One region of the Bacillus sp. P4_E1 genome, then DNA from elsewhere that is predicted to be linked to it. Evidence: predicted binding sites of a transcription regulator. Region 1 holds the regulator's gene; each other region holds the start of a gene.
What was found. Region 1 encodes LexA, which represses DNA repair genes until DNA is damaged. Its sites were predicted from a motif close to CGAACATATGTTCG; they were not measured.
Positions count from the first base shown of each region.

Region 2: a site for LexA is predicted at 4,762-4,775, ahead of AC1DS7_RS17915 (DNA polymerase IV). Genes of this name have one in related genera too.
Region 3: a site for LexA is predicted at 4,566-4,579, ahead of AC1DS7_RS14620 (DUF4046 domain-containing protein). Genes of this name have one in related genera too.

Region 1 is NZ_JBFUIV010000019.1:91,962-102,376, reverse strand. It holds gene AC1DS7_RS22725 (trimeric intracellular cation channel family protein) at 1-125, opposite strand, end outside; gene hflX (GTPase HflX) at 218-1,489, shown strand; gene AC1DS7_RS22715 (methionine gamma-lyase family protein) at 1,482-2,753, shown strand; gene glnR (transcriptional repressor GlnR) at 2,928-3,317, shown strand; gene glnA (type I glutamate--ammonia ligase) at 3,366-4,700, shown strand; gene AC1DS7_RS22700 (PadR family transcriptional regulator) at 4,993-5,316, shown strand; gene AC1DS7_RS22695 (DUF1700 domain-containing protein) at 5,309-5,851, shown strand; gene AC1DS7_RS22690 (DUF4097 family beta strand repeat-containing protein) at 5,852-6,655, shown strand; gene lexA (transcriptional repressor LexA) at 6,759-7,373, opposite strand; gene AC1DS7_RS22680 (YneB family resolvase-like protein) at 7,515-8,171, shown strand; gene AC1DS7_RS22675 (DUF896 domain-containing protein) at 8,217-8,456, shown strand; gene AC1DS7_RS22670 (bifunctional metallophosphatase/5'-nucleotidase) at 8,497-10,080, opposite strand; gene AC1DS7_RS22665 (phosphate/phosphite/phosphonate ABC transporter substrate-binding protein) at 10,266-10,415, shown strand, end outside.
Region 2 is NZ_JBFUIV010000012.1:107,645-118,059, forward strand. It holds M-box (ykoK) riboswitch at 85-252, shown strand; gene mgtA (magnesium-translocating P-type ATPase) at 583-3,288, shown strand; gene AC1DS7_RS17910 (MgtC/SapB family protein) at 3,365-3,514, shown strand; gene AC1DS7_RS17915 (DNA polymerase IV) at 3,507-4,745, opposite strand; gene AC1DS7_RS17920 (hypothetical protein) at 4,888-5,094, shown strand; gene AC1DS7_RS17925 (tripeptidase T) at 5,146-6,264, opposite strand; gene AC1DS7_RS17930 (GNAT family N-acetyltransferase) at 6,392-6,937, opposite strand; gene prli42 (stressosome-associated protein Prli42) at 7,126-7,218, shown strand; gene AC1DS7_RS17940 (DUF3894 domain-containing protein) at 7,309-7,548, opposite strand; gene AC1DS7_RS17945 (L,D-transpeptidase) at 7,613-8,173, opposite strand; gene AC1DS7_RS17950 (aromatic acid exporter family protein) at 8,190-9,158, opposite strand; gene AC1DS7_RS17955 (amino acid ABC transporter ATP-binding protein) at 9,259-9,981, opposite strand; gene AC1DS7_RS17960 (amino acid ABC transporter permease) at 9,974-10,415, opposite strand, start outside.
Region 3 is NZ_JBFUIV010000009.1:105,928-116,342, forward strand. It holds gene AC1DS7_RS14605 (peptidase domain-containing ABC transporter) at 1-1,666, opposite strand, end outside; gene AC1DS7_RS14610 (hypothetical protein) at 1,850-2,086, shown strand; partial or broken gene AC1DS7_RS14615 (transposase) at 2,197-3,228, shown strand; gene AC1DS7_RS14620 (DUF4046 domain-containing protein) at 3,452-4,444, opposite strand; gene AC1DS7_RS14625 (peptide MFS transporter) at 4,666-6,159, shown strand; gene AC1DS7_RS14630 (hypothetical protein) at 7,199-7,378, shown strand; gene AC1DS7_RS14635 (hypothetical protein) at 7,441-7,584, shown strand; gene AC1DS7_RS14640 (DNA topoisomerase III) at 7,953-10,139, opposite strand; gene AC1DS7_RS14645 (transposase) at 10,219-10,415, opposite strand, start outside.

The DNA.
Region 1 (10,415 bases):
CCAAATGCGGTTGCCATTCCTAAAATATATACCCCGAAAATATCATAATCCTCTTCCATTGCAACAATGGCTCCGCTTAGTGCGAAAGCGATTGTGCCTATGATGCTAAAAATCTCCCATGCCATGAATTTTCTCCCCCGCTAACTAGATGAAATGTGCTTCCTCTGCTATTATATTAGAAGGTTTAAATTTCGAAAAGGATGAGTGAACATATTTGATGGAAGAAAAAGAAAAAATCATATTAGTTGGCTGTCAATTGCCACAAGATGATGATGAAAAATTTATGCATTCCATGAAAGAGCTTGCATCGCTAGCGAAAACTGCGCGAGCGGAAGTGTTAGTATCAACGACGCAAAAGCGCCCGAAGTTTCATCCGGCGACTTATATAGGAAAAGGTAAACTAGAAGAGCTTGCAGCGTTGACGGAAGAATTAGAACCAGCTGTTATTGTTTTTAATAATGAGTTAACACCAAGTCAAATTCGGAATTTATCTTCAGTATTAGATGCGAGAGTGATTGACCGAACGCAGTTAATACTAGATATTTTTGCGCAACGTGCGAAATCGAGAGAGGGTAAGCTTCAAGTAGAATTAGCTCAATTGCAATATACAATGCCGCGCCTTATGGGACAAGGTCTTGCTTTATCACGTCTTGGTGGTGGAATTGGTACAAGGGGACCAGGAGAGACGAAGCTTGAGACAGATCGTCGTCATATTCGATCTCGTATTGATGAAATAAAGAGACAACTAGCGGTTGTTGTGGAGCATCGAAAGAGATATCGTGAGAGAAGAAAAGATAATAAAGTGTTTCAAGTTGCGTTAATTGGGTATACAAATGCAGGAAAATCTACGTTGTTTAATAGATTAACGGAAGCTGATACGTTTGAAGAAAACTTATTGTTTGCAACGCTAGATCCGACGACAAGAAAGATGCCGTTACCTTCTGGTTATACAGTGCTTTTGACTGATACGGTTGGTTTTATACAAGATTTACCTACGTCACTAATTGCTGCTTTTCGATCTACGTTAGAAGAAGCTGGGGAAGCGGATGTTATTTTACATGTTGTTGATTCAGCAGATCCTAATTATGTAGGGCATGAGCAGACAGTAAAACAATTATTGTCGGACCTTGAAATTAATCGTATTCCTATTATTACGTTATATAATAAAAAAGATAAATTGCATCAAAACTTCATTCCATTTCCGAAAAGTGATTTCTTAATGACTAGTGCTTTTGAAGAAAGTGATTTATTGCGTATAAAAGAAGCGCTAGAAACGAAGATGAAGGAAGAAATGGATGATTATCAAGTGGAAATCCCTCCGAGTGAAGGTAGGTTATTAACGCTTTTAAAGACAGAAACAATATTAACTAAAATGGAGTTTCTAGAAGATAAATTTGTATATGATTGTACAGGGTATATATTTGCTCATTCATCGCTTAAGGGGCAATTAAAGAGATTTTTAGTGGAAGAAGGAGAAAATAATGTTTGATCGTTTGAAAAATGGAGAAAAAATTGCTCCAATCGTAAAAGAAGTAGAAAGTCAAATTATAGAAGTACATAAACATGTGGATGAAGTGATTGAGAGTAACCAATTTCGTGTATTAGAAAGTTTTCGTAAACACAAAATTAGCGATTCGCATTTTATTCCGACGACAGGTTATGGTTATGATGATATTGGTCGTGACACGTTAGAAAAAGTGTATGCTGATGTATTTGGGGCAGAAGCGGGTCTTGTTCGTCCGCAAATTATTTCAGGTACTCACGCAATTTCGACAGCTCTATTCGGTATTTTACGTCCAGGAGATGAACTGCTATACATAACAGGAAAACCATATGATACGTTAGAAGAAATCGTTGGTGTACGCGGAAAAGGTGTAGGCTCATTTAAAGAATATAATATTGGTTATAACGCAGTTCCGTTAACTGAAGAGGGATTTGTGGACTTTGAATATGTTGCAACTGCGATCCATAGTAATACGAAGATGATTGGTATTCAGCGTTCAAAAGGATATGCTACTCGTCCGTCGTTTACTGTTTCACAAATTAAAGAGATGATTGCGTTTGTGAAAGAGATTAAACCTGATGTTGTTGTATTTGTAGATAACTGCTATGGCGAATTTATTGAAGAAGAAGAGCCATGTCATGTTGGTGCGGACTTAATGGCAGGCTCTCTTATTAAGAATCCTGGCGGTGGAATTGTTAAAACTGGTGGTTACATTGTTGGTAAAGAGCAGTATGTTGAAGCGTGTGCATATCGTCTAACATCTCCAGGAATCGGTGCGGAAGCAGGGGCATCTTTATACAGTCTGCAAGAAATGTATCAAGGTTTCTTCTTAGCGCCGCATGTAGCGGGACAAGCGCTAAAAGGTGCGATTTTTACAGCTGCATTTTTAGAAAAGTTAGGGATGAATACATCACCAGCTTGGAATGCACCAAGAACAGATTTAATTCAGTCTGTTCAATTTGATGATAAAGATCGTATGATTGCGTTCTGTCAAGCGATTCAATATGCATCTCCAATTAATTCTCATTTCACTCCATATGCAAACTATATGCCGGGTTATGAAGATGATGTAATTATGGCTGCGGGGACGTTTATTCAAGGTGCAAGTATTGAGCTGTCGGCTGATGGTCCGATTCGTCCGCCTTATGTTGCTTACGTGCAAGGTGGGTTAACTTATTCGCATGTAAAGATTGCGATTTGTTCTGCGATTGATGCGTTAATTGAAAAAAAACTATTAACAATTTCTTAAAGGAAAGCTGTCGATTTCGGCAGCTTTTTTCGTGTGGAAGTAATGATTTGTGCCATTAGAAAAAAAATGAAAAAATTCACAAAAAAATCATGTAAGAAAAGCTAACATCTATTGACACTAAACATAACATGGTATAAAATGAGAAACAGTTAAGGCGAAGGAGGAACTGAAACAATGAAAGAAGATAGACGTTCTGCTCCGCTGTTTCCAATTGGTATTGTAATGGATTTAACACAATTATCTGCACGTCAAATTCGCTACTATGAAGAGCATAATCTTATTTTTCCAACCCGTACAAAAGGGAATCGTAGATTATTTTCATTTAACGATGTAGATAAATTGTTGGAAATTAAAGATTTGTTAGATCAAGGCTTAAATATGGCCGGAATTAAACAAGTATTGCAAATGAAAGAAAATCAAACAGAAGCAGTGAAAGTAAAAGAAGAAACGAAAGAAATTTCAAAATCCGAGCTTCGCAAAATTCTTCGAGATGAACTACAACATACAGGTAGATTTAATCGGACCTCATTGCGACAAGGTGACATTTCAAGGTTTTTTCACTAAAGATAACTGATTCTGAAGGTGTTTAGAGGGACTAAGGAGGAATTTATAATGGCTAGGTACACAAAAGAAGATATTTTCCGTTTGGCGAAAGAAGAGAATGTAAAGTATATCCGTCTGCAATTTACGGACCTTTTAGGGGTAATTAAAAACGTAGAAATTCCAGTGAGCCAATTAACAAAAGCTCTTGATAACAAAATGATGTTTGATGGATCTTCTATTGAAGGTTTCGTACGTATTGAAGAATCTGATATGTATTTATATCCGGATTTAGATACTTGGGTAATTTTCCCTTGGACAGCTGAAAAAGGTAAAGTAGCTCGTTTAATCTGTGATATTTACAATGCTGATGGTACTCCATTTGATGGTGACCCACGTAACAACTTAAAGCGTGTGTTAAAAGAAATGGAAGCATTAGGATTCTCAGATTTCAATCTTGGACCAGAGCCAGAATTCTTCCTATTTAAAGTTGATGAAAAAGGAAATCCAACATTAGAATTAAACGATAACGGTGGATACTTCGACCTTGCGCCGATGGATCTAGGGGAAAACTGTCGTCGTGATATCGTTCTTGAACTTGAAGAAATGGGCTTTGAAATTGAAGCATCTCACCATGAGGTTGCGCCAGGTCAACATGAAATTGACTTTAAATATGCAAATGCAATTCGCTCATGTGATGACATTCAAACATTCAAGCTTGTTGTAAGAACGATTGCTCGTAAACATGGTTTACACGCAACATTTATGCCGAAACCATTATACGGTGTGAACGGTTCAGGTATGCACTGTAACTTATCACTATTTAAAAATGGTGAGAACGTATTCTTCGATCAAAACGGTGATTTACAATTAAGTGATGATGCTCGTCACTTCATCGCAGGTATTTTAAAACATGCGCCAGCATTTACAGCGGTAGCAAACCCAACTGTAAACTCTTACAAGCGTTTAGTACCTGGATATGAAGCTCCATGTTACGTAGCATGGTCTGCACAAAACCGTAGTCCATTAGTGCGTATCCCTGCATCTCGTGGTATTAGTACACGCGTAGAAGTACGTAGTGTTGACCCAGCTGCGAACCCGTATTTAGTAATGGCTACATTATTAGCAGCAGGTCTTGATGGAATTAAAAATAAATTAACTCCACCAGCTGCAGTAGACCGTAACATCTACGTAATGACAAAAGAAGAGCGTGAAGAAGCAGGTATCGTTGACTTACCAGCAACATTAGCGCAAGCGTTAGTTACTTTACAATCTAATGAAATCGTATGTGGCGCATTAGGTGATCATTTACTTGAGCACTTCATTGAAGCAAAAGAAATTGAGTGGGATATTTTCCGCACGCAAGTTCACCAATGGGAACGCGATCAATATATGTCTCTATACTAAGAGAGAAAAAAGCCCTAATACTACGGTATTAGGGCTTTTTTTATTTGTGGCAAATATAAAGGCTTGTGAAATGAATTGGATGGGTGCCCGCAAAAAGTCATGTGGATTATTTAAAATGCGTGCTAGCTATGAATGAAAATGTGGAAGTTGAAATATGGTGTGGATGTATTTAATTCGAAAATTAAGTATTGAAAAATATAGTACCTTGCAATAAACAATACTAAGTGGTATATTATGGATAAAATAGCTACCGTTTATTGAACAGTACTAAAATGAGAAAGGGGGATTGTCCTTGAACGTTCAGTTTAAAAAAGGTGTGTTAGAACTATGTGTTTTGGCACTAGTGAAACGTAAAGATAGTTACGGTTATGAACTTGTTCAGCAAATCTCTAATAAATTTTTAATATCGGAAGGTTCTGTATATCCGTTATTACGTCGTTTAACGAAAGAGGGATATTTTCAAACGTATTTAAAAGAATCCACGGAAGGACCGCCCCGTAAATATTATCAACTAACAGAGCAAGGAGAGATGCAACTTACTTTATTAGTAACAGAGTGGCGTGATTTTGCTAAAGGTGTTCAAGAAATTATTGAAGGGGTGGAATGGGATGAGTAAAGAGCAGTTTCTTAAAGAATTATCAAGTCATCTTAGAAAGTTACCAGAAGAAGAGCGACAAGATATTTTATTTGATTATGAAGAGCACTTTCAGTTTGGGATGGAAGAGGGGAAAACTGGATCAGAAATAATAAAAGGACTTGGCTCTCCGAAAGTAATTGCGAAAGACTTACTTGCGATGTATCGATTTGATGAAATGAAAAAAGATCCGTCGACTTCAAATGTGACAAGAGCTGTCATGGCAGCGGTTGGACTTAGTTTGTTTAATTTTATTATTGTGTTAGGCCCGTTAGTTGCAATTATAGCTTTTATATTTTCCTTTTGGGTCGGTGGGATTGCTAGTGTAGTGACACCATTTTTCGTTATTGTAAAAGTATTTATGGGCACTTTCATATGGTTGGATCTTTTCGTTAGTATAACGTTTGTCGGAGTAGGTTTGTTGTTATGTATTGTAGCTTATTATAGTACGAAGTGGTTTAAAAGATTATGTGTACGCTATGTAGTCTGGAACTTCAAAATGATAAAAGGGGAGTAGATGATGAAAAAGATATTATTAGTAGCTATCGCTTGTATCATTATTGGAGTAATAGGGATTTCACAAACATATGAAAAAGCAGTACAAACTGCAGAGAAAGGAGATAAAGAGGACGTAATTAAAAACGAAACGCTAAAAAATGTAGAAGTTAAGTTAGATGCTGGAGATATTGTTGTCCAAAAATCTCCTGATTCCTCTTTTTATGTAAAGCAAAAAGGAGACGTAAGTAAACAGGAGATTCGTATTGCTGAAGATGGTGATACATTAAAAATCATAGGGGAAATAGAAAAAGGTGTTTCATTTGATTTTTCATTTTACAATTTCGGATTTCAAACGCCTACATTGACTATATTAGTACCTGAACGTTCTTATCAAGAGATAAAAGTAAATTCATCCGCTGGACAAATAGAAATAAGTAATGTGAAAAGTGACCGCGTAAGTGTTGAAACACTCGCCGGAGAAGTGGATTTGAAACATGTAACAGCAAAGAGTGTGGAGGGGTCTACAAAAGCTGGTGAGGTGAATTTTAAAAAAGTAATAGGGAAAGTAACAGCAAAAACGGCTAGTGGGGATATAGATATTATTGATCATGATTCTAAATATGATTTAGAGGTAAGTTCAACTGCTGGAGATGTAGATATTACTTTATTGGAAAAACCACGAGATGCAGTTATAACTGGGCAAACTGCTGCTGGAGACGTGACAATTTTTAATGAAGACAATAAAAATATAACGATTGGTAATGGTAGTAAAAAGATTAGCGGTAAAACCGCTGCTGGAGATGTTACTATTGAAACGCGTTAATAATTAATGAAACGCATTCTTTTGAATGAACGGAAATCTATCAAAATATAAAAAGAAGATAATTACCTATATAAATAAGGGAATTATCTTCTTTTTATTATTTTTAATGTAAATCACGATATACGCCAATTACTTTTCCAATAACTGACACTTGTTTTAAAATAATAGGTTCTAGTGAAGAGTTTTCCGGTTGTAGACGGAAATGATCTTTTTCTTTATAGAAACGTTTAACAGTTGCTTCGTTATCTTCTGTTAAAGCAACTACAATTTCACCGTTGTATGCAGACTGTTGTTGGCGAACAACAACTAAATCACCATCAAAGATACCGGCTTCAATCATGCTATCTCCAGAAATGCGTAACATAAACACTTGATCTGCTCCAGCAACGATACTAGCTGGAAGTGGGAAGTGATCTTCTACACTTTCGACTGCTGTAATCGGTAAACCGGCAGTAACTTTTCCGATGATTGGAACTTGAATAACAGATTGTGTTTCCGTTCGGTTGTCACCTAAAATTTCAATTGCGCGTGGTTTTGTTGGATCGCGTCGAATATATCCCTTTTCTTCTAGTCGTGATAAATGTCCGTGCACTGTAGAACTAGAAGCAAGGCCGACTGCTTGACCGATTTCACGTACGGAAGGTGGATATCCTTTTTCTTGTACTTTTAGCTTAATAAAGTCGAGAATGTCTTGCTGGCGTTTCGTTAACTTTTCCATGTTTTCTAACACCTCGTTTTCTTTCATTTTTCTTATTATTAAGTATAACATGCGAAAAAACATTCTACAAACATAAGTTCGAACGAAAGGCAAATTTATGATACACTATAAGGAAAATATAGTGAGAAAGAAGGGTTCAAAATGAATGCAATTATTTATGCACGTGTGAGCACAACAAAAGAAGCACAGGAAACATCATTATTGCGTCAAAAAGATGAATTATTGCATTTAGCTGAGCGCTATCAAATGGATGTTACAAAGGTAATTGAGGAGCAGGCTAGCGGTTATACAATTGAACGTGATGGCATATTAGAAGTGCTAGATACAATTCGAGATGAACAAGTTGATGTACTACTTATACAAGATGAAACGCGTCTTGGTAGAGGAAATGCAAAGATTGCGTTAATGCATTGTTTACATAAAGAGGGGATAAAAGTTTATACGCACACGCATAGTGGTGAATTACAGCTTTCAGATTCTGATTCGATGGTGCTAAATATAATTGGGATCGTTGAAGAGTATCAAAGAAAGATCCACAATTTAAAAATTAAACGTGGCATGCAAAGAGCAGTGGAGAAAGGATTTCGTCCAGAAAATAATTTGAAAAATCGTCATTTAAGCGTAGGACGTGAGAAAAAAGAAGTGCCAATTGAGGAAATTGTACGTTTGCGCCGGAATGAATTAACTTTTGAAGAAATTGCAGCAACACTTCGTGGTTTTGGTCATGATGTTTCAAAAGCAACTGTACATCGAAGGTATGTAGAATATACAAAGCAATTGCTTGATAAAGAGGAATAACTATTGTATGATAATAATCAGTTTTGAGTAGAAGGGGGATTCGAGATGCCAAGTCAAGAACTCATTGAACGCATTAACTTCTTAGCGAAAAAAGCAAAAGCTGAAGGCTTAACTGAAGAAGAACAACGTGAGCGCCAATCGCTTCGTGAACAATATTTAAAAGGATTTCGTCAAAATATGTTAAACGAATTAAAAGGAATTAAAGTCGTTAACGAAGAAGGCACGGACGTTACACCGGCGAAATTAAAAGCTTTAAAAAAGCAGGATAATGCAAAATTAAATTAAAAGATGGGCATAGCCCATCTTTTTTTATTTGTTAAAATTGTTATTTAATAACTTTCCAGTTTTCATTTTTCGTTGCTTCTATCCTTTTATGCTTCAATATATAGTTAGCGATAAGTTCAGACATATCTGTTGGTATGTCTTTTACTACTGGTTTATTTTGAAACATAAAGAAGTTCCCGCCACCGCTTGCACGATAATTATTCATAACAACGTCATATTCTTCATTCATATTAAGAGGAGTGCCTTTATACTGCAAAGACTCTACTCTCTCTCCAATTGGTTTTGAAATGTTTAATACATACGAAATCCCTTCCCACATATCGTAATTATAGTGTTGTGGTTTTGGTTCTATATAGGTAGGGTTTACGATGATGGTTCCATCTGCTTTTAATGTGAAATAAGAAGCAGAGAGTTCGAGAGCATCTTTTATATCCGCTCCGGTTATTCTAATTACTTTTAATGTATTTGGATAAATATAATTAGAAACGATGTCACGCATTGTTACATGTTTCGGGAAACCTGGAGATGTATTATGAAACAAACTTGTACAAGAAATTGAAACATTAGCTATATCCATCTGTATTTTATTTATGAATTCAATAAAAGGATGGTCTTGCAAACGTGTTTGCATAGCATCGGAAATTTGCATATCCCCATAAATTATTCCAATAGGTTTATCAAGCCAATTTTGTGTTTTCTCTTCATAATTGGCAACCAAGGAAAGAACATCTTGGTCTGCCGCAATTCCTTGTACGGGCAATAACTCTGAATAACTCTCTTTTTTTACCCATTTTTGTTCTGCTTTTTCGAATGTTACTGTTACTTTTCCAACTGAGTGTCCATTGCATCCGGTCTGTAAAATTGTTACACCATTAATCACGGTGTGAGCGATTTCTCGGTGTTGGTGGCCTGTTAGTAAAATATCTATGCCTTCAATTTCATGGCACATTGCATATCCTTGGTTTTCACCTGTTAAAACTTCAGTCGGTACTCCGGTTTGTAAATCACGTTCAAATCCCCCGTGATAGGCTACGACTAGTAAATCTGGTTTTTCATGTTTACGGATGTAAGAAACCCATTTTTTTGTTGTTTCAAATGCATCTTCAAATTGTAAATCTTTAATATGATGTGCTTGTTCCCAATGGGGGATGTAATGCGTTGTCACCCCTAAAATAGCAATTTTTATATTTGATTCAATATGTTTTATTATATATGGTTTCCCGAAATAAGGTTCTTTTCTGTTTTTATCTAAAATGTTTGCTGATAGATAAGAAGAATTTGCAGTAGCCACAGCATTATTTAATATATCCATTCCGTAATTAAATTCATGATTTCCGATAATTGCAATGTCATACTCTAAGTAGTTGGCTAATAAGGACATTGGGTTTTCCATATCTTTTTCGTATGTAGCGTAATGATAAGTAAATGGTGTTCCTTGAATGAAGTCCCCGTTATCAATCAGAAGAACGTTTGCATTTTGAGAACGTTCTTTTTTTATGAGAGTAGAAATTTTAGCTAAACCAATTTCTGCTTTGGAGTTATCTTGGTAGTGAATTGGATACACAGTACCATGTACATCGCTTGTTAATAAAATATTTAAAGTTACAATTTGATTTTGATTCAACGCCATTCACCTTTTCTATAGTTATCTTTCAATTAATCATATCAAATATATGAAAAGAATTTTAATGTGAATGTATAGAATGTGTAAAGATTCCGTAAATAAGCAATTATTTGTAAAAATATGTGATATATTTCTTCATGTTTATGGAAGGTTATTTTATAACAACGAAAAATGGAGGCATTAACATGTTGAAAAAAGTTTTTGCAATGAGCACAACAGTTGTACTAGCAGCGGGATTATTAAGTGGATGTGGAACGAAGGAATCAAGTGCAAGTAAAAATGAAGATACGAAAAAAGGTTATGTACCGAAGACACTAAATGTTCAATTTGTTCCT
Region 2 (10,415 bases), on a different contig from region 1:
AATCTATTTGATTTTTCAAAAAAATAGATTAAAAAGATATTGACACTACGATTTTACAGTGCTAATATTCAACGTGTAATTGAATATGGTCTCTGTTAGGTGAGGCTCCTGTATAGAGAAACGCTGCTGCCCAAAAATGTCGAGAGACGCCAATGGGTCAACAGGAAAGGTCGGAATGAAGGCCTTTCTTAACGTAGCTGGTTTCAGTACCTATGCTATACAGTGCTAAAACTCAACGAGGGAGAGGTGCGTATGTTTTGTCATACACAAAAACTGTTTTTATCTATGTTTAATAACAGTCTTTGTTGTTGACTCTTTTTGACTACAAATTCAGACCTTTACTCGTTTTGAGTAAAGGTCTTTTTATGTCTTTATGCACCTTACTATGAAACAAACATAGCATATTCAGAAACTACTAATTGTACGGAGGTGAGGAACAGTGGCAAGTGATGATTCGGCCCAGATACCCATATGTTTTACGTTAATATTTCACCGTGTAGGTAGGAAAGAAACTGTTCCTCCCAATTTTAAATAGTCGAGTAACAGATTGTTTCCTCCTTCATGAAAAAGGAGGAACTACCAATGTTAAATTTACAAAGACAAGAAACGAAGCATGCTTACGATCAAGATAGCATGCAAACAAATAACAAAATATTAGTGGAAGTTGCAACACAGGATGTAAACTCTGCGTTAAAACTCTTAGAAACAACACAAGATGGACTCTCTAAACAAGAAGCGTCTCGTAGACTTTCTTTATATGGTCCTAACGAAATCGCTCATAATAAAACATTGCCGTGGTACATTCAATTTCTGCTGGCATTTAAAAATCCATTTATTTTTGTTTTGTTAGCTCTTGGAGCACTCTCTTTTTTCACAGATGATATACAAGGAACAATTGTCGTATCTGTAATGGTACTGCTAAGTGCAACGATTCGCTTTTTACAAGAATTCCGCTCTCAGAAAGCGGCGGATAAGTTAAAGGCTATGGTTCGAACAACTGCGAGTGTCTTTAGAATAGATGGATTTGTACACGAAACAAAAAACGTAACAAATTTAAATCGAAATTACACAACAGAAATTCCAATTGAAGAACTTGTACCTGGCGATATTATTTCACTTTCAGCTGGTGATATCGTGCCAGCTGATGTGCGTATTTTATCCGCAAAAGATTTATTTGTTAATCAGTCTTCTTTAACCGGGGAAGCACTTCCTGTAGAAAAATACGAAAACTGCTACCATACGGAAAATAAACATATATTACCGAAAAACATGAAAAAAAATTACAATCCGCTCGATATGGAAAACCTTTGCTTTATGGGTACAAATATTGTTAGCGGTAGCGCAAAAGCTGTTGTTGTTTCAACTAGTACGGATACGTATTTCGGCTCTTTAGCAAAAAAGGTTATCGGAAAACGTGCAGAAACAAACTTTGATAAAGGCGTAAACAAAGTAAGTTGGCTCTTAATCACATTCATGCTTATTATGGCACCCATTGTCCTTCTCATTAATGGATTCACAAAAGGAGATTGGCAAGAAGCTTTTTTCTTTGCTATTGCTGTTGCAGTTGGCCTTACACCTGAAATGCTGCCAATGATTGTAACTGCTAATTTAGCTAAAGGCGCCGTGAACATGTCTAAACAAAAAGTAATTGTAAAACAGCTCAACTCAATTCAAAACTTAGGTGCTATGAACATTCTTTGCACAGATAAAACTGGAACTTTAACAGAAGATAAAGTTGTCCTAGTTCGTCATTTAGATCCTAACGGAAATGAATGCGATCGTGTATTACACTTTGCCTATTTAAATAGCTTCTATCAAACTGGATTGAAAAATTTAATAGATAAAGCTGTTATTGAACATACAGAGGAGAACCATAAATTTGATCCATCAGCTTTTCAAAAGCTAGATGAAATTCCATTCGATTTTGCTCGGCGTCGCATGTCTGTCATCGTGAAAAATATTTTAGGTGAACATACAATGATTTGTAAAGGTGCCGTAGAAGAAATTTTATCAATTTGTAACTACACTGAAGTTAATGGACAAATTGTCCCTCTCACTGAAGAAATGAGAGTAAATGTAAAACATCTTAGCGAAACTTTAAATAGTGAAGGAATGCGTGTCATCGCTGTAGCATACAAGAACGATAACAAACCTTATCATAAAGCTTATGCAGTACAAGATGAATCCGCTATGATCCTTACTGGATATATCGGCTTTTTAGATCCACCTAAACCATCTGCTGCTTCTGCAATTCAAGCATTGCAAAAACATGGCGTACAAGTGAAAATCTTAACAGGCGATAACGAAATTGTTACAAAAAAAGTTTGTAAAGAAGTGGGATTAAATATAGGTGAGCCTGTCCTCGGTTACGAAATTGATTCTTTACCAGATAAAACATTAGCAACACTGGCAGAAGAAACAACAGTGTTCGCAAAACTAAATCCAATGCAAAAGTCCCGCATCATTCGCGTATTGCAAGGTAATGGTCATACTGTAGGTTATATGGGGGATGGTATTAACGACGCCGTTGCACTACGTGATGCTGATGTTGGAATATCTGTTGATACTGCTACTGACATTGCAAAAGAATCTTCCGATATTATTTTACTTGAAAAAAGTTTAACTATATTAGAAGCAGGTATTTTAGAAGGACGCACTACTTTCGGCAATATTTTAAAATATATAAAAATGACAGCTAGCTCTAACTTTGGAAATGTATTTAGTGTATTAGTGGCAAGTGCTTTCATTCCATTTTTACCGATGCTTGCAATTCATCTCTTAATTCAAAACTTACTTTATGATATTTCACAGCTTTCAATTCCATGGGATAAAATGGATAAGGATTTTCTAGAGAAGCCTAGAAAATGGGATACTGCAAACTTGCGTAACTTCATTATTTGCATCGGTCCAATTAGCTCTATATTCGATATTATCACATTCGTTGTCATGTGGAATGTGTTCGGTGCAAATACACCTGGAGAACAATCGCTATTCCAATCTGGTTGGTTTGTCGTTGGGTTGCTAACTCAAACATTAATTGTCCATATGATTAGAACACAGAAAATTCCGTTCATTCAAAGTACAGCATCAATACCAGTTCTTATATTAACCGCTTGTATTATGGCAATCGGAATTTACATTCCATTCTCACCACTTGGTGCAGCAATTGGTTTACAAGCATTACCACTAAGCTACTTCCCGTGGCTCATAGGAATATTATTAGGTTATGCTTTCTTAACACAATTCCTGAAAAAGCTTTATATTAAAAAATTCCACAGCTGGTTGTAAAAATGAGAATGAGTGGGTATTTCTCACTCATTCTCAAAAAATATAACATGTACTTATATGCATGGAGGTAACCATGATGATATGGTATGACATCGTATTAAGGTTATTTATAGCAATTATTGTAGGAGCTTGCATCGGAATGGAAAGAAAATGGAGACATCGAATGGCTGGATCCTCTCTTCCATCTAAAAAAGAAGGGTTTAAATCTCTAAAACCTTCTACATAAACTTATTTTCTAATTTTTGCTGAAACGACTTTTCTTGCTTACGCAATAATTGACTACCTCTCTGTAAAAGAGGTGTTCCATACTTTTCATTAATTTGATCAATAACAGCAAGTAACGGCTCTTCTTTCGCATCTTCTTCGAATGAAAACAAATCTAACTGTTTCACTGATTCTGTCTTCCATTCTAATTCAGTAGCTGTAACACCTAACAGACGAACAGAATCACCATCCCAGTGTTGCTTCCATAAACGTGATGCTGCTTGGAAAATAACCCGTTCTTCCCATATTGCATTTTTCAATTGTTTACTCCGTGTTACCGTGCGACGATCATGGTATTTAATCATAATTTGAATGTCATAACTAACGAGAGTTCGTTTTTGTAGCCTTTTGCTTACTGATTTCGATAATCTTTCTAACATATCAAGTAATTCTTTTTCTTCGTCCATATCCTTTGAGAAAGTCATCGAATTTCCAACGCTTTTATGTTGTCCCATTTGATTCGGATCAACTTCCCTGTCATCCATACCTTTTGCACGTTTTTGTAAATCAACACCGTGCTTTCCAATTTTAGCGCGAATGATATGCTCGTCTCCTTTTGCTAACTGTTCAATTGTATGTATATGAATGTCTTTTAGTTTTTCAGCTGTTTTCTCTCCGATTCCATGCATCTCTGCAACTGATCGTGGCCAAATAATTTCTGGGATATCACGTTTTCGAAGTACTGTAATTCCAAGAGGTTTTTTCATATCTGAAGCAGTCTTTGCTAGGAAAAGGTTTGGGGCAATCCCAATGCTACATGGAAGCTGTAACTCTGTTAGTAACGCTTGTTGAATCATCTTCGCTATTTCAAGAGGCGAACCGAGCGCATAGCAATCTGTAATATCTAAATACCCTTCATCTATAGAAAACGGTTGTATTTGTTCTGTAAAACGGGAAAGAATTTGAAACATTTGAAATGAAGCTTCTCGATATAATGTAAAATTAGGGTGCCTCACAACTAATTGCGGGCATAATCGCTTCGCTTCCCATAGAGGCATCGTCGTACGTATTCCATATTCTCTCGCCTCATAACTACATGTTATGATAATCCCTTTTCTCTCTTTTTCATTCCCCGCAATCGCTAATGGCTTTCCTTGTAATGATGGGTCATGAGCAATTTCAACAGATGCGAAAAAACAATTCATATCTACATGTAAAATAACACGTCCATTTTTCGGATACATTTCTCGCATACTACTCACCCCTTAAAGAACATTTGTTCCTTCATTATATCAAATTTCTTTACACGTTATAATAATTATTGGTTTTTCTCTATCTATTTTTTGCTATACTGTACGTAACAAATGGATATTATTGTAAAGGAGGTGAATCGTTATGAAACAACATAATAAACTCAATTATGTATTTATTATTATTATAGTAATCCTTGCGATTAATTATTTGTTACTTCCCCTTTTTAACATTAACATTTACGCTTTAGGAATCTTCTCTCATTTCATACGTTTTACAACAACTTATGTACTTCCGTGGGTCTTCTTATATTGGCTTATCCGCCTTGTGAAAGCAATTGAATCAAAATAAAAAAAGACGTGTAAACCATAATTGGTTCACACGTCTTTTTGACTTTATTACTTACTTCGCTACTTCTTCGATAATAGCTACAACTAATTCTGCTGTTTTCGCTAATTCTTCAACAGGAATTTTTTCATTTGTTGTATGAATTTCTTCATAACCAACTGCTAAGTTAACTGTTGGGATACCATGTCCTGCGATTACGTTCGCATCACTTCCGCCACCACTTTGGTGAAGAGAAGGCGTACGACCAATGTTTTCAGCTGCACGTTTCGCAACTTCTACAACGTGATCGCCAGCAGCAAACTTAAATCCTGGATACATAACGTTTACTTCAACGTCTGCATGACCACCCATTTCTTTTGCAGTTGTTTCAAATGCTTCTTTCATTTTTGCAACTTGTGCTTCCATTTTCTCATTTATTAAAGAACGAGCTTCTGCAAAGATTTGAACATGATCGCAAACGATATTTGTTTGTGTACCACCTTCAAAACGTCCAATATTTGCAGTTGTTTCAGAATCGATACGACCAAGTGGCATCTTTGCGATTGCTTTTGCTGCGATAGTAATTGCAGATACACCTTTTTCTGGTGCTACGCCAGCATGAGCTGTTTTCCCGCGAATAATCGCATTCACTTTCGCTTGTGTTGGCGCTGCAACTACAATTTCACCAACTTTTCCATCACTATCTAATGCATAACCATATTTTGCTGTAATGCGCTCGCGATCTAACGCTTTTGCGCCAATAAGACCAGATTCTTCTCCAACTGTAATAATAAATTCAATTTTACCATGAGGAATGTTTTTCTCTTTTAAGACACGAATTGCTTCAAACATAGATGCTAATCCAGCTTTGTCATCGGCTCCTAAAATTGTAGTACCATCTGATACGATATATCCATCTTTAATAGAAGGCTTAATTCCATTACCAGGAACTACTGTATCCATATGAGAAGTGAAATAAATTGTATCAACACCGTCTTTTGTTGCTGGTAAAGTACAAATTAAGTTACCTGCACCATGACCAGTCACACCCATCGTGTCATCCTCAAATACTTCTACACCTAAAGCAGTAAATTTCTCTGTTAACACTTTGCAAATTTCTGCTTCAAATTTTGTTTCAGAATCTACTTGTACTAACTCCATAAATTCATTTACTAAACGTTCTTGATTAATCATAAGACTGCGCCTCCTGCACTACCATTATGTATGTAACAACATTAATTATAACAGAATTTCGCAAAAGTTTCGAAATACAAGACAAAAAACAGATGGTTAACACATCTAGATACCCATCTGCCTTCTATTACTCGTTTAACAATACCCAGCGCATATGATCTTCCCAGATGCCATTTACCATTAGCATTTTTCGAGATACACCTTCATATTGAAATCCTATCTTCGTCACTACTTGTATAGATGCTAAATTTCGTGGCATAATTGGTGCTTCTATACGATGTAAATGAAATTCTTCAAAGGTAACTTGAATTGCTTTTCTAAGCGCTTCTGTTGTGTAACCTTTATTCAATTCTTCCTTATCTAATTTATAACCGAGTACACAAGATTGATAAATTCCGCGAACAATTAGATTAAATGAAATACATCCAATAATTTTTGTATCATCACCCTTTTTAAAAATCCAAAGCCTGATAATCTTGCCTTCCGCGAACTCTTTTCTATCCTTTTGTAACTTTTTCTTTTGATAATCTAACGTGAAAAACCCCTCCGGTCTATACTCTTCCCACGCTTTTAAAAATTCACGATTTTTGTCGTAATATTGAAGAACTTTTTCCGCATACGACTCATCAATTTCTCTTAAATGTAAACGATCTGTCTCGTATATTTTCATCATTGTATCTCCATTCTTCAGCTTGCATAACAAAAAATTAATAATCTATCTTTTAACATATTCTCTACGTATGCTCAAATTTCCTGTAATATTTTGCACCCCCTTCCCGAATTTTGTCCTTTCTCTCCCCTTGTCCACAATTTCATTTCTCGTTACAATGAAATTGTACTGATTTGCAAGGAGGTTTAACGATGCATAAAAAAGCTCAAAAAATTATGGTTTATATAATGCTAATTTCTATGCTTGTAACAACATTACTTACTGGCGCAAGTATGTTTTGGTAAAAAGGACGATTCACTCGTCCTTTTTTTACTGCTTACACATACAAAATAGACCATCTCGAAATCGAGATAGTCTATCTTGTAATGAACATTTTATTTTATATATATTACAATTGCTACAATGCTAAAGGAAAAGGCCATTACAAGTGCTATTACAAAACTTGTATATTGTTTCTGCTGAAATGCCCCAATAACAAAAGTAAGATTGAGTAATGCCATAAATACGATCGCTACAACGTAAGAACATATATTAAAAGTTGCCAATATGAATGTAATAACAAATAGAAAACCAACACAAAACTGCATGTAAGAAATTTTTGGATTTAAATACATATGAGCAACCCCTTTACTCAATTATCTTTATATATTCTCATTAACGCATGGTTATGTACACATGTCAAGACAACTTATAATAAAAGAAAAAGCCAACCGTTTCGTTGACTTTTCCAAATACTATGGCCCCTTTTTCCTTCGCCAATTGCTGAAATGTTTTTTTCGATTTCACAATCGATACTTTCGTTCCAATTGGAATACGATCAAACAAATATTCCACATCATGTTTCTTCATTCTTATACATCCTTGCGAAATATATTTTCCAATTGAACTAGGTTGGTTTGTCCCGTGTATCCCATACTTACTTCCATCCGTGCCTCTTGCATTAAATCCCATCCATCTCGATCCAAGTGGATTTTTGGGAGAGCCCCCAGGAATATCCTTCGCAATATAATAGGGATCCTTCGCCTTCAATACAATGTCAAAGGTTCCTTCTGGGGTTAATTCATTTGTTTTCCCTGTCGCTACTGGAAAAACCTTTTGGATCTTCCCATCATCGATGTAAGCTAGTTTATTCGTTGCTTTATTTACAATTATAAAAGGATCTCCAGCACGTGGGTTATCACCAAGAGGCCAGATCGGCGATAGAGAAAGACATAATAATAAAGAAAGAAGATACGGCATATATAGTTCCTACCTTCTAAATAAGTTCTTTTATATTATCCTTTCCCTTAAAACGACTTTTAATGAGTAAATATTGCTCCATCTCATAAACAAGTTGAACAAGTTTTGCACGTATTTCAAATTCTTCTCGCGAGACTGGTAAAGGCATTTCTCTAAATACTTCTCGCATTTCTTGAAGTTGTCTTAACGAAATGACCCCTGTACTTTCAGGTCGAATAGAATTCCCTATATTTTCAATTACGTCTGCAATCATATCAGCTTGTTCATACGTCCAAGATAGTGATGCAGCTAATGGTATCATGCGCTCCAAAATTTCAAATTGTTGCATACGCATATCAAAATACCGATAATAATAGTCATCTTCACGCATAAATTCATTCTCAAGTTTTTTAAATGATAAATCTTTCGCTTCTTTCAGCATCATTTCTGTTTCAATTAATTCGGCCCCACTCCAATTACTATCTCGATTCCGTAAATAAACGACCATTTCAAACAAAATCGTTCTGAAATGCTCTTCTATTTTTCCTTGATACTCTTTCAGTTTATTCTCACTGCTTGGCATGTACATGTTTACTAATAAAGCGACACTAATTCCAATCGTTAATATAGCAATTTCATTACCAACTATAGACCATGTAATTTGCTTTAATGAATACAGATGCATAACGATAACCGAACTCGTAACAATCCCTTCTTGAATTTTGCACATAACTGCAGTTGGAATAAAGGTAAGCAGTAATACGCTAATCGCAAGTGGTGTATAACCAATCGTTTCAAAAATACAAAACGCAAATACCATCGATAATACACAAGCTAAAAAACGGTGCAACGATACTTGAACGGATTTTCGTTTCGTATTTTGCACACATAAAATGACTAAAATACCAGCTGAACTATAAAATTCTAATCCTAATAACTGAGCAATAAAAACTGCCGCTCCCGTTCCAAGCGCTGTTTTCACTGTTCTATATCCAATTTTAAACATATCATTACCCCTATATGTATAAACGTATTTACAGTTAGTATAAAAAAAGGATGACGCAATGTCATCCTTTTCTACCTATTATTCACGTACCCTTCACATATTACAATATCTTTTGCAAAAATTCTTTTGCACGGTCACTTTTTGGTGCTGTAAAAAACTCTTCCGGATTACTATCTTCTACGAGCTTTCCACCATCTAAAAAGAGAACACGGTCTGCTACTTCTTTTGCAAATCCCATTTCATGTGTAACGATTGCCATCGTCATTCCTGTCGTAACTAATGATTTCATAACTTCTAACACTTCTTTCACCATTTCTGGATCTAGCGCAGAGGTAGGTTCATCAAATAACATAACTTCCGGTTCCATCGCTAACGCTCTTGCAATTGCTACACGTTGCTTTTGTCCTCCTGAAAGACGATTTGGATATGCATCTTTCTTATCTAATAACCCCACTTTTTCTAGAAGTTTCTCAGCTTTTTTTTCAGCTTCTTGCTTCGTTACTTCTTTTACATTGATAGGAGCATACGTAATATTTTCTAATACAGTCATATGAGGGAATAAGTGAAAATGTTGAAATACCATTCCGACATTTTCACGAACGTGCATAATATTTGTTTTCGGATTCGTTACTTCTTCCGTTCCAATCCAAATGTGACCATCTGTCGGCGCTTCCAATACATTCATACAGCGTAAAAACGTTGACTTTCCAGATCCAGACGGTCCAATAATTGCAACAACCTCTCCTTTCTCAATCGTTGTTGTAATTCCTTTTAATACTTCATTTTTCCCAAATGATTTATGAAGGTTGTCAATTTTAATCACTTTTCTTCATTCTCCCTTCAATGGCTTTCCCGACTAATGTAAGAATAATTACTAATATATAATAAATAAGTCCAACAAAAAGTAATGGCTCAAGATATTTAAATGTTTCACCACCTACAATATAAGCACGGCGCATTAAATCAGTCGCTCCTATTACGGTTACTACAGCCGACTCTTTCGTAAGTGTCGCAAACTCATTCACAAGTGCTGGTAATATATTTTTTAAAGCTTGAGGAAAAATAATATTTCTCATCATTTTACTGTACGGAATACCTAAAGCCATTGCTGCTTCTGTTTGTCCTTTATCGACTGCTTGAATGCCGGCACGAATTACTTCTGACATATATGCACCTGAATTTAAGCTAAATGCAAGTACAGCTGCTAAAAAGGCCGGTATCTCATAACCCATCATTTGCGGAACACCGAAATAAATA
Region 3 (10,415 bases), on a different contig from region 1:
GATTTCTTAAGGCAGTTCGATTAATTTCCTTAATATGATAATCATCATAATAGATATTACCTTCTTGTGGTTCAAAATAGTTCATTAAAAGTTTTGAAATCGTAGTTTTCCCTGATCCACTTTCTCCAACAAAAGCAATTTGATCTCCTGGCTCGATAGAAAAGCTTATATTGTTTAAAACTTTTTTACGTGTGCCGTATCGGAAAGAAACATTAGAACATTCTATCCGTCCAGACAACCTCTCAGGGGATACTTTATTGTGTTCCTTATCATCTTTTTCTGCTTCTAATTCTAAAATTTCATTTAATCTTTCCCCAGCAACTAATGCAGATTGCATTGTAGGTTGTATTCCAATTAAATTCTCAATAGGATTTAAAAAATAAGCCAGAAGTGCATTATATGTAATTAACTCACCAATTGTCATATTACCATGTAAAACCTGTATAGCTCCTACCCAAAGAATAACGGTTCCTCCAATTAATTCAATGCCTAATTTAAGGGATCCTTGTAAATTCGATAATATACCTCTCTTAAATACATGTCGCATTAAATTAATAAAACGACTTTCTGTTTGGAAAAAAACCTCTTTTTCTGCATTATAAGACTTTACGGTAGCAATCCCATTCAATGATTCCACTAAATACGATGTTAATTTTGCATTGCTCTCCATTTCTTCTCTATTAATATTTTGATATGGTTTATGAAATAGAAAGATAATTAATACATAAAAAGGAACAAGTAACAATGTCACTCCAAACAGAATCGGACTATGTGAATATAATAAAATTGCTCCTAACATAACCATTACAGTATCAATCATCAATGTAACAGTTATTGTAGACAATGCTTCACGTATTTTGCTGGCATCCATAAATCTAGAAATAATTTCCCCAACTTTTCTTGTTTCAAAAAAATTCATAGGTAGCCCTACTACATGACGATAATATCCAAGCATCAATTGAATGTCGATTCGTCTGCTTAAATATAGAATTAAATGTGTCCTAAAATAAGAAAGCAATATTTTAAAAATATAAAGCACAATAACCCCAATAGATACAAAATGTAGCGTCTGTAACAATTGATCCGTAACAATATCATCAATTAAAAATTTAAAATAGAAAGCACCAGCGAAACCAAATATATTAAAGAATACTGATGCAATAAACAGTGGTAATAATAAGTTAACCTGTGGTTTTAATAATGCTATAAACTGTGAAATTGTTCCTTGAGTCATATTCTCCTTTTTGAAGTCTTGCCTAGGCATCATTAATACCAAAATATTTGTCCAAATCTTACAAAAACCTTCAAATGTATAACTTACAAGTCCCTTTCCTGGATCAGCCACATAAATTTTATTTTTCTTTACTTTATAAATGACTACATAATGTAATAATCCGTCATTCATCACTACATGTGCAATGGCTGGTAGCGGAATTTCTTTCAACGCATCTGAATCAGTAGCCCTAACCCCTTTTACTTCAAATTTCAATTTCTCCCCAGCTTCTAATAACCCCTGTATATTTGTACCATTTAAATCTGTCCCAGCTATCTCACGAATTTTTGAGATAGCTATAGAAAGTCCATAATATTTGGATATCATCGCTAAACATGCAGGGCCACAATCCTGTAAATCATTTTGCGCTATAAATTTAAATTTCCCTCTCAATTTTTTTCCTTCTTTCTTAAGTAGTCATTAAAATCTTTTAAACTAAAAAAACATCTATTTTTCAATATATTACTATTTTAAATTAATTCGACGATAAATGACAGTATATTAAAAGAATAATTTCTTTTGAGATAATTCAAAAAAGTTATAGACAGATAAATATAATATTGTATAATATTGTATATGGTAATGAATAAAATATTATCATATACAACACTAACGATTGGAGCGATTATAATGAAACTAGACACAACAAAATTAGAAGCACTAAACACAAAAGAGATTACAGAAATTGAAGGTGGCGGAGCTGGAAAATGGATTTTCAGAGCTGGCGTGTGGTTCTTCACTGAATACCCAAAATCTGGAGGTCCAGAAATTGAAGCAAGCTATAAATATGGACAACCTGGACGTAGAATGTAATTAAAAGTTTTTATCAGGCTGTGGAGAAAGTCTTCTCCACAGCCTATTTTTGTGTCTAAATCTCTTTTTCTGTGTCAAAACTGATAAAAAAGGAAAAGGAGAGGTTTCTTATGATGGGTGCATTTAAAAATCATCGCGATGAGCGCGTATCAGTTTCTGTAGAAGAGTTAGTTCCGCAAGACCATTTTCCTCGTGCGATTGAAGCAACAATTAGTTTTGATTTTATTGAGGAAAAGTTACGCCCTTATTACTGTGAAAACAATGGACGTCCGTCAATCCATCCTATCGTTTTATTTAAGATGATGTTTATTGGATATTTTTACGGTATTCGCTCAGAGCGCCAATTGGAAAAAGAGATTAAAACGAACATTTCCTACCGTTGGTTTCTGGGGTTTTCTCTATCAGATACGATTCCAGATCATTCTACAATCAGTTGGAATCACCGTACTCGTTTCATTCATACAAATATTTTCGAAGAAATTTTTGATGAGATTGTGAGTCAAGTGACGGAGCACCGTATGGTGGGTGGTCGTGCGTTGATGACAGATTCTACACACATTAAGGCCAATGCCAATAAAAATAAATTTGTACATAAATATAAAAAAGAAAAGCCAAAGTTTTATATAGATGAACTAGAAGCTGCGGTAATCGAAGATCGTGAGGTACATGAAAAAAAGAATTAAAGCCTAGAAAGGAAAGTGATACCCCTACTAAAAAGACTCGTATAAGTACAACGGATCGCGAAGGATATCGTCAATACAAATCGAATCCAGAAGACTGTGTTGTGTGTCCACTACGTAAGGATTGCTTTTCAGAGAAACAAAAACAAAAAGTTATCACTCATCATATGTGGGAGAAATATAAAGATATCGCTAGAAAAAGCAAACTAACAGCTACAGGGAAAAGACTGTATAAAGTACGCTGTTCGACTATAGAGCGAAGCTTTGCGGACGCCAAAGAACTAACATGGCTATCGATATGCTCGATTTCGTGGGCTTAAGTATGTCCAAATGCAGGCATATCTCACAGCAGCCTGTCAAAACATGAAAAAAATAGCCCTTCACCTGACCAAAAAGGGTCAGGTGAAGGGCTATTTTCCTAGTTTCTATCATTTTTTATTGTTTTCATTCAATAAAATCTAAAAAGATGTCAGAGTGTTGGAAACCCTATTAAAAAATTAATAGGGTTTTTTATAATTTTAATAACACTCTTAAGGAAGATTTTCCTTTCTTAAGAGGTAAGAGATACCTGTAACAAGTTAAAAAAGATACTGGTTTAATGAAAACTTAATTTCATATTATCTCAATTAAAAAGATTATAAACATATCTTTACATTTATAAAATACTTATTTACTTTCGAAAGGTTTATTTCTCATTATACCCTTTTAACATGTTTCTTTCGAAGCGATTTGGATATAAATCATTTATCATTGCATATGGACTTCCATTCCAATAGTTCTTTAGTGGCGTCCACAATTTTTTCTTTATTAACCATTTTTGACTATAAACACTTAATAATTGTTCCACTGTCAATTTTTCTTTTTCTTCAATAGTCCACCTTAGCGCTTCTAAACCTCGTTGTTTAGTCCAGAAACGAGCCGGGGTCACCTTAAATTCCCATTCTTTAAATTTATTTGGATACAGATCATTTATCATTGCATATGGACTATTATTCCAGAATATTTGACATACTGACGCTAAATTATTTTCATTTAACCATCTTATATTATAATATTCTAACAATTCTCCATTAGACAAATTTTCTTTTTCCTCGATAGTCCATTTTAATACTTCTAATGCTTTTTCTTTAGTCCAGAATTTGTTAGGTGTCATTGTTAGTTCCCATTCTTTAAAACGGTTTGGATATAAATCATTTATCATCGCATATGGACTTCCATTCCAATACATCATTAAAGGTGCAGCAAGTTTATTTTTTTCTATCCATTTTTTATTATAAATTTTTAATAAATCTTCATCCGATAATTGTTCCTGTTGTTCAATAATCCATCTTAATATTTCTAATGCCTTTTCTTTATTCCAAAAGTTTAAAGGTGTCATCCCAAATTCCCACTCTTTAAAGCGATTCGGGTATAAATCATCTATCATTTTATATGGGCTATCATTATACCTATGTTTAAGTAGACCTCGCAGTCTATATTTTACAATCAATGGAGTATTCCATTTTCGCTTGATGTCTTCTTCTTCCCATTTTAAAATTATTTCAATTAAATATCGAGTCACTCTTCGAGCTAATTCATTATTTTTGTCTTCTTTCCATGTATTTGCAGGGAACCTACTTTTTTTCCCATCTAATATTTCTTGATAGATATCCTCTATAGCAACTGCTTGTATCAACAATTTCTACCCCTCCAAAAAAATATTCCGATGTTCATTTCGTAAATTATTCCAATAACTTATGAATATTTTTAATTATAATAATATCATATAAAATGAAATTATTTAGTATTTTATATAATGTCAAACAATTATTCCAGTAAATATTTATTTTAAATTTCTAATTCTTCAGTTATACTAAAATAGTATAATTTTATCTGAGTATATAAAAGGAGCCTAAGATTATGGAAAAACTAGAAACAAAAGATATTTTTCAGACTATTCCGCAAAAAGGTTTTTTTGGACATCCTAAAGGATTACTCACTTTATTCTTCACAGAATTTTGGGAGAGATTCTCTTACTATGGTATGAGAGCCATATTACTTTACTATATGTATTATTCAATTTCACAAGGTGGTCTAGGAATTGATCATGCAACTGCCGCATCAATTATGGCCATTTATGGATCCCTAGTTTACATGTCTGGTATTATTGGGGGCTGGGTTGCCGATCGTCTATTGGGATCAAGTAGAACCGTTTTTTGGGGTGGAGTTTTAATTATGATTGGCCACCTTATTTTATCACTACCTGGTAGTATAAGTACTTTATTTATTTCTATGGTATTTCTAATACTTGGGACAGGATTATTAAAACCGAACGTGTCTAGCATTGTTGGAAACCTATATAGCGAAACAGATACACGCCGGGACTCAGGATTCAGTATTTTCTATATGGGAATTAACTTAGGTGCATTTTTATCCCCTTTTATTGTTGGTACACTAGGCCAACAGTACAATTTCCATCTTGGTTTTGGGGTTGCCGCTATTGGTATGATGATAGGATTAATTTTCTTTGTTCTGACAAGAAAGAAAAATCTTGGCTTAGCCGGTGCTCAAATACCAAATCCTTTAACAGGAAGCGAACGAAAAACCGTACTTAAGCAGTTTAGTATCGGTATTATAGTTATAGCATTAGTATGTTTTGCAACTATACCAACAGGGATTTTAACTATTAATCGTTTTACTTTATTAGTAAGTATTTTAGGGATAATCATTCCCACTTGTTATTTTATTTTTATGTACCGTAGTCCAAAAACTACAAAAATTGAAAAGTCTCGTCTTATTGCATATATACCATTATTTATTGCTGCTACAATGTTCTGGGCTATTCAAGAACAAGGAGCTATAATTTTGGCTACATATGCTGATCAACGTACCCAGTTACAATTTGCAGGATTTAAGTTTCAATCTTCATGGTTCCAATCGTTAAATCCTATTTACATCGTTTTATTAGCACCTGTTTTTGCTTGGTTATGGGTAAAACTTAATTCGCGTCAACCTAGTACAGCAAATAAATTTGCTATAGGATTATTGTTTGCTGGTTTATCATTCTTAGTTATGATTATCCCTGCTTATATCCATGGCACAGAATCTCTAGTAAGCCCTATTTGGCTAGCAATTAGCTTCCTTTTAGTAGTAATTGGGGAACTGTGCTTATCACCCGTAGGCTTATCAATAACAACAAAATTAGCACCAGCTGCTTTCTCTGCTCAAACAATGAGTTTATGGTTTTTAACTAGTGCAGCTGCACAAGCCATAAATGCACAAATCGTTCGGTTGTATAACCCAGAGACAGAAATTATTTATTTCGGTGTGATTGGTGGCCTTTCAATACTACTAAGCGTGATTTTATATTTCACGGCGCCAAAAATTCAAGAATTAATGAAAGGTATCAAATAGAACAGAGGATTTTCCTATCTCCAATTAATCTTCAAAAATTATTTAAGATTTTAAAAATGCACTAGTAATTATTACTAGTGCATTTTTCTTATTAATTGACCTATAAAAGATATCTATTTGTTTTTTAAATTTATTTTCAATAATTAAAGTAAGTTTTCTAACAAATATTATATCTTTTTATCAAAAATTCTATGTGTATCAATAACGTTTCAGAATCCCCTTTATTGGCATTTTAATGTGGTTGCGTGATGTAAAAGTATCCTAATACCACTGCAAAAGCATATACATCTTGTTCCTTTCCGTTAACTTTTATTTCCCCTATGTACCCCCAATCCGTTTGAGTTTGTTTATCAGGCGGTGCTTCAAACCGTAGGGTTGCTTATTATTTAGGGGTTTGTCGATACGATTTGAAAAAATCGCGCAAAATGGTAGTTACCTAGGTATCCCATTGATACAATACCATGCAATGCCATCATATAACACTGCACAGTTGATGGTACCTTCTTTAATCTTTTAAAGAACATATGGTTTATATGGATCTAATTTACTTGGCTTTTTCTCTACTTTCCTTTTTGATGGTAATTCATCTTATTAGCTATATTTCTGAATGTTTTTGGATAAAATCCTGTTTCTTTAGATATCGCTTTAATTGCCCAGCCATTTTGATAAACCAGCTAACTATCTCCCAAATTTTATCCACAATTTCTCCACTCCATCATTTTTATTATCTGATATTCACAAAAAACAAAAATTCCATTTTTTCTCTCTCCAACATAATCATTTTATGTTCTCAACAACAATCATTTTAGTACCGATTTTATCTATATTTTATTCTTTTTTAATAATCACTAAATATTAATCCTTATCTTCAACAACATTTCCAGTTAAAATATTATGACTTTTCCGCAAATAAAAATTAGATAAACAGATTAGAAAATTCTAAAATAACTAGACAAAACAAAAAAATGGTATATAATAGTATTTGTATATAAGATTTGAAATATACAAAAAATATTAAATATAACAGGAGGAATTTTTTATGAAATTAAATACAGCAAAGTTAGAAGTTTTAAGTCAAAAAGAAATCGAAAAAACTGAAGGTGGCGCTCCTTATTATATTTACGTAGCTGGAAAATGGTTTTTAAAAAACTATCCAACATCTGGAGGTCCAGAAATTGAAGCAAGCTATAAATATGGACAACCTGGACGTAGAATGTAGTAACAAATCCTACTAAAAAATCTATTAGCAATATATTTTGTAGAAAACAGAGGGATATTGAAGTGAAAAAAAACATATGTGTTGAATTAACTTCTAAAGAACTATTAAATATTAATGGCGGGAAAACTATTGCAACAAACGCAACATACTATCCTAATAAATGGGCGAAGTCTGCCGGAAAATGGATAGCATCAAAAATTAAATAGTGCGTTATATATTTTACATTTAAATGTAAAATATACTATCACTGCCAAAAAACAAAAAAGCTCTAAACCTTTAGGGCTTTTTTGTTTTTTCACAGGCTTAAAATGGTTCCGTTGCAAAATTTTTAGCAGATAAAAAGTTCAGTTAATTACATTTAAAGGTTATACGATTCTTAGTAATTGCTTTAATTCATTGTATGTTGAAGAAAAAAAAAACGCAGTTTAGTTACAAACTACGTTTTCGTTTATATAGCATAAATCATTTCAATTCCTTAATAATTTAGAAAGAATGGAAAAGATACTGAAATTCAATAGTAAATTCAGAAAAAAAGCTAAGTCATGTTGAACTTCTTGCATGCACAGGCTTTTTATTAGTCGAACTTAAATCCTTTTAATGCTTCTGCCAGTGCATTATTTATTGGTTCTTCTTTATTCTGCTGCTTTAAATATTTCTGAACCGTACGTTTATCGACTTTACCACGAGATTCTTTCTTACGTCTTGCTTCAAAAGCTGATAGCTTTTCACGATAGCCGCATTTACATACAAAGATTTGCCCCGCTCCTTCACCACGTAATTCTAGTTTCTTCTTACATTGCGGACAACGAGCGTTTGTTGTACGAGATACATTTTTACGATGACCACATTCACGGTCTTGGCATACGAGCATCTTTCCTTTTTTGCCGTTTACTTCTAGCATTGGTTTACCGCAGTCTGGACAAGACTTCGTTGAAATGTTGTCATGTTTATATTTTTTATCACTTGCTTTAACTTCTGCAACGATTTCTTTAGTGTGCTGTTTCATTTCATTAATAAAGGCATCTTTTTTCAGCTTGCCTTTTGCAATTAGTTCAAGTTTTTGTTCCCACTCTGCTGTTGTAGCTGGTGAGCGTAATTCTTCTGGAACTAAATCTAACAGTTGACGACCTTTGGCTGTGATATAAATATCCTTGCCACCACGTTTTTCGATTAGGAATGAATTAAATAGTTTATCAATGATATCTGCACGTGTCGCTACAGTACCTAATCCACCGGTTGATTTTAACGTATCAGCAAGTTGTTTATTTTGCGTATCCATATATTTTGTAGGATTCTCCATTGCTGAAAGTAAAGTTGCTTCATTAAAGCGTGCAGGTGCTTTTGTTTGACCTGATGTTTGCATAATTAACTTTACAGTTAATGTATCGCCCTTTTCAATGTGAGGTAGAAGCTGCTCTTTTACGTCATCAGTTACATCATCGTCTTCAAAGCGATTTTCGTATACTTCCTTCCAACCAGCATGTAAAATCGTTTTTCCGCGTGCAATGAACGTTTCACTACCAACTTTGGTACGTAATGTTAGTTGCTCGTATTCGAATGCTGGGAATAAAACTGCTAAGAAACGTTTTACAACTAAATCATAAATTTTACGTTCTTTATCTGTGAAAGCTGAGAAGTTTACATAGCTTTCTGTTGGAATAATTGCGTGATGATCGCTTACTTTACTATCATCAACAAATGATTTATTAGACTTTATCGGTTTATTTAAAATTTTATGTGCTAAAGGACGGTATTCTCCAACTCCACACGCCTTCAGACGTTCTGGAAGTGTCCCGATGATATCTGATGAAATGTAGCGTGAATCTGTACGAGGATACGTTAGCACTTTATGTTGTTCATATAATTTCTGCATAATGTTTAATGTTTCTTTAGCAGAGTAACCAAACTTTTTATTTGCATCGCGTTGTAATTCAGTTAAATCGTAAAGGCCAGGAGAGAATGACTTCTTCTGTTTCTTATCAATTTCCACAACAGTAGCATTTTGCTTATCTAAGCTCTTTACGATACTATCAATTTTTTCTTTGTTAAAGCTTCGATTATTCCCGTTAGTATCTTGCCAAGTTAGTTTGACTGAACCAGTTTGTGCTTCAATGCCATAGTACACTTGTGGTTTGAAGTTTTTAATTTCATCTTCACGTGCAGCTATCATGGCTACAGTAGGCGTCTGAACACGCCCACAATTTAACTGTGCATTATATTTTGTCGTTAAAGCTCTAGTGGCATTTAGTCCGATGTACCAATCTGCTTCAGAACGAGCTACGGCAGCAAAATATAAGTTTTCGTATGCTTTACCAGGCTTTAAATTATTGAATCCATCTTTGATTGCCTTATCTGTTACGGATGAAATCCATAAACGTTTAATTGGTTTATTTACTTTAGATTTCGCAATAATCCAACGGGCCACTAGCTCACCTTCACGCCCCGCATCTGTTGCGATAATAATTTCGTTTACGTCATTACGATTTAACTGTGATTTAACGGAATTAAACTGTTTACCGGATTGTTTAATTACTGATAGTTTTAAACGATCGGGTAGCATTGGTAAATCTTCTAAATTCCATTTTTGATATTTCTTATCATACATTTCTGGATCGGCTAGGGTTACTAGATGTCCTAGTGCCCATGTCACGATATATTTATCGCCCTCTAAAAAGCCGTTCCCTTTTTTATTACATTTCAGTACATTCGCAATATCACGAGCTACTGATGGTTTTTCTGCTAATACTAAGCTTTTTGCCATATCTTCATGCTCCTTCAATATCTTGTAATTTATACTATAACACAGTTCTAATACATGAAATATGGATAAAGGATTAGTTCTATTTTGAAGTCATTATTGTCATTGCTTGTTTAAGTATTTCTACTTCCTGTTTTAAACGTTTATTTTCTTTTTGAATAGCACTGAATTCTTTAAAAGAAATAGCCGATTCATCAGCATATAGTTTTATCCAAGAATAGATTGCAGTGGGTGACACTTTATATTCCTTACCCAGTTCAGTTGTTGCCCTTCCTTCAA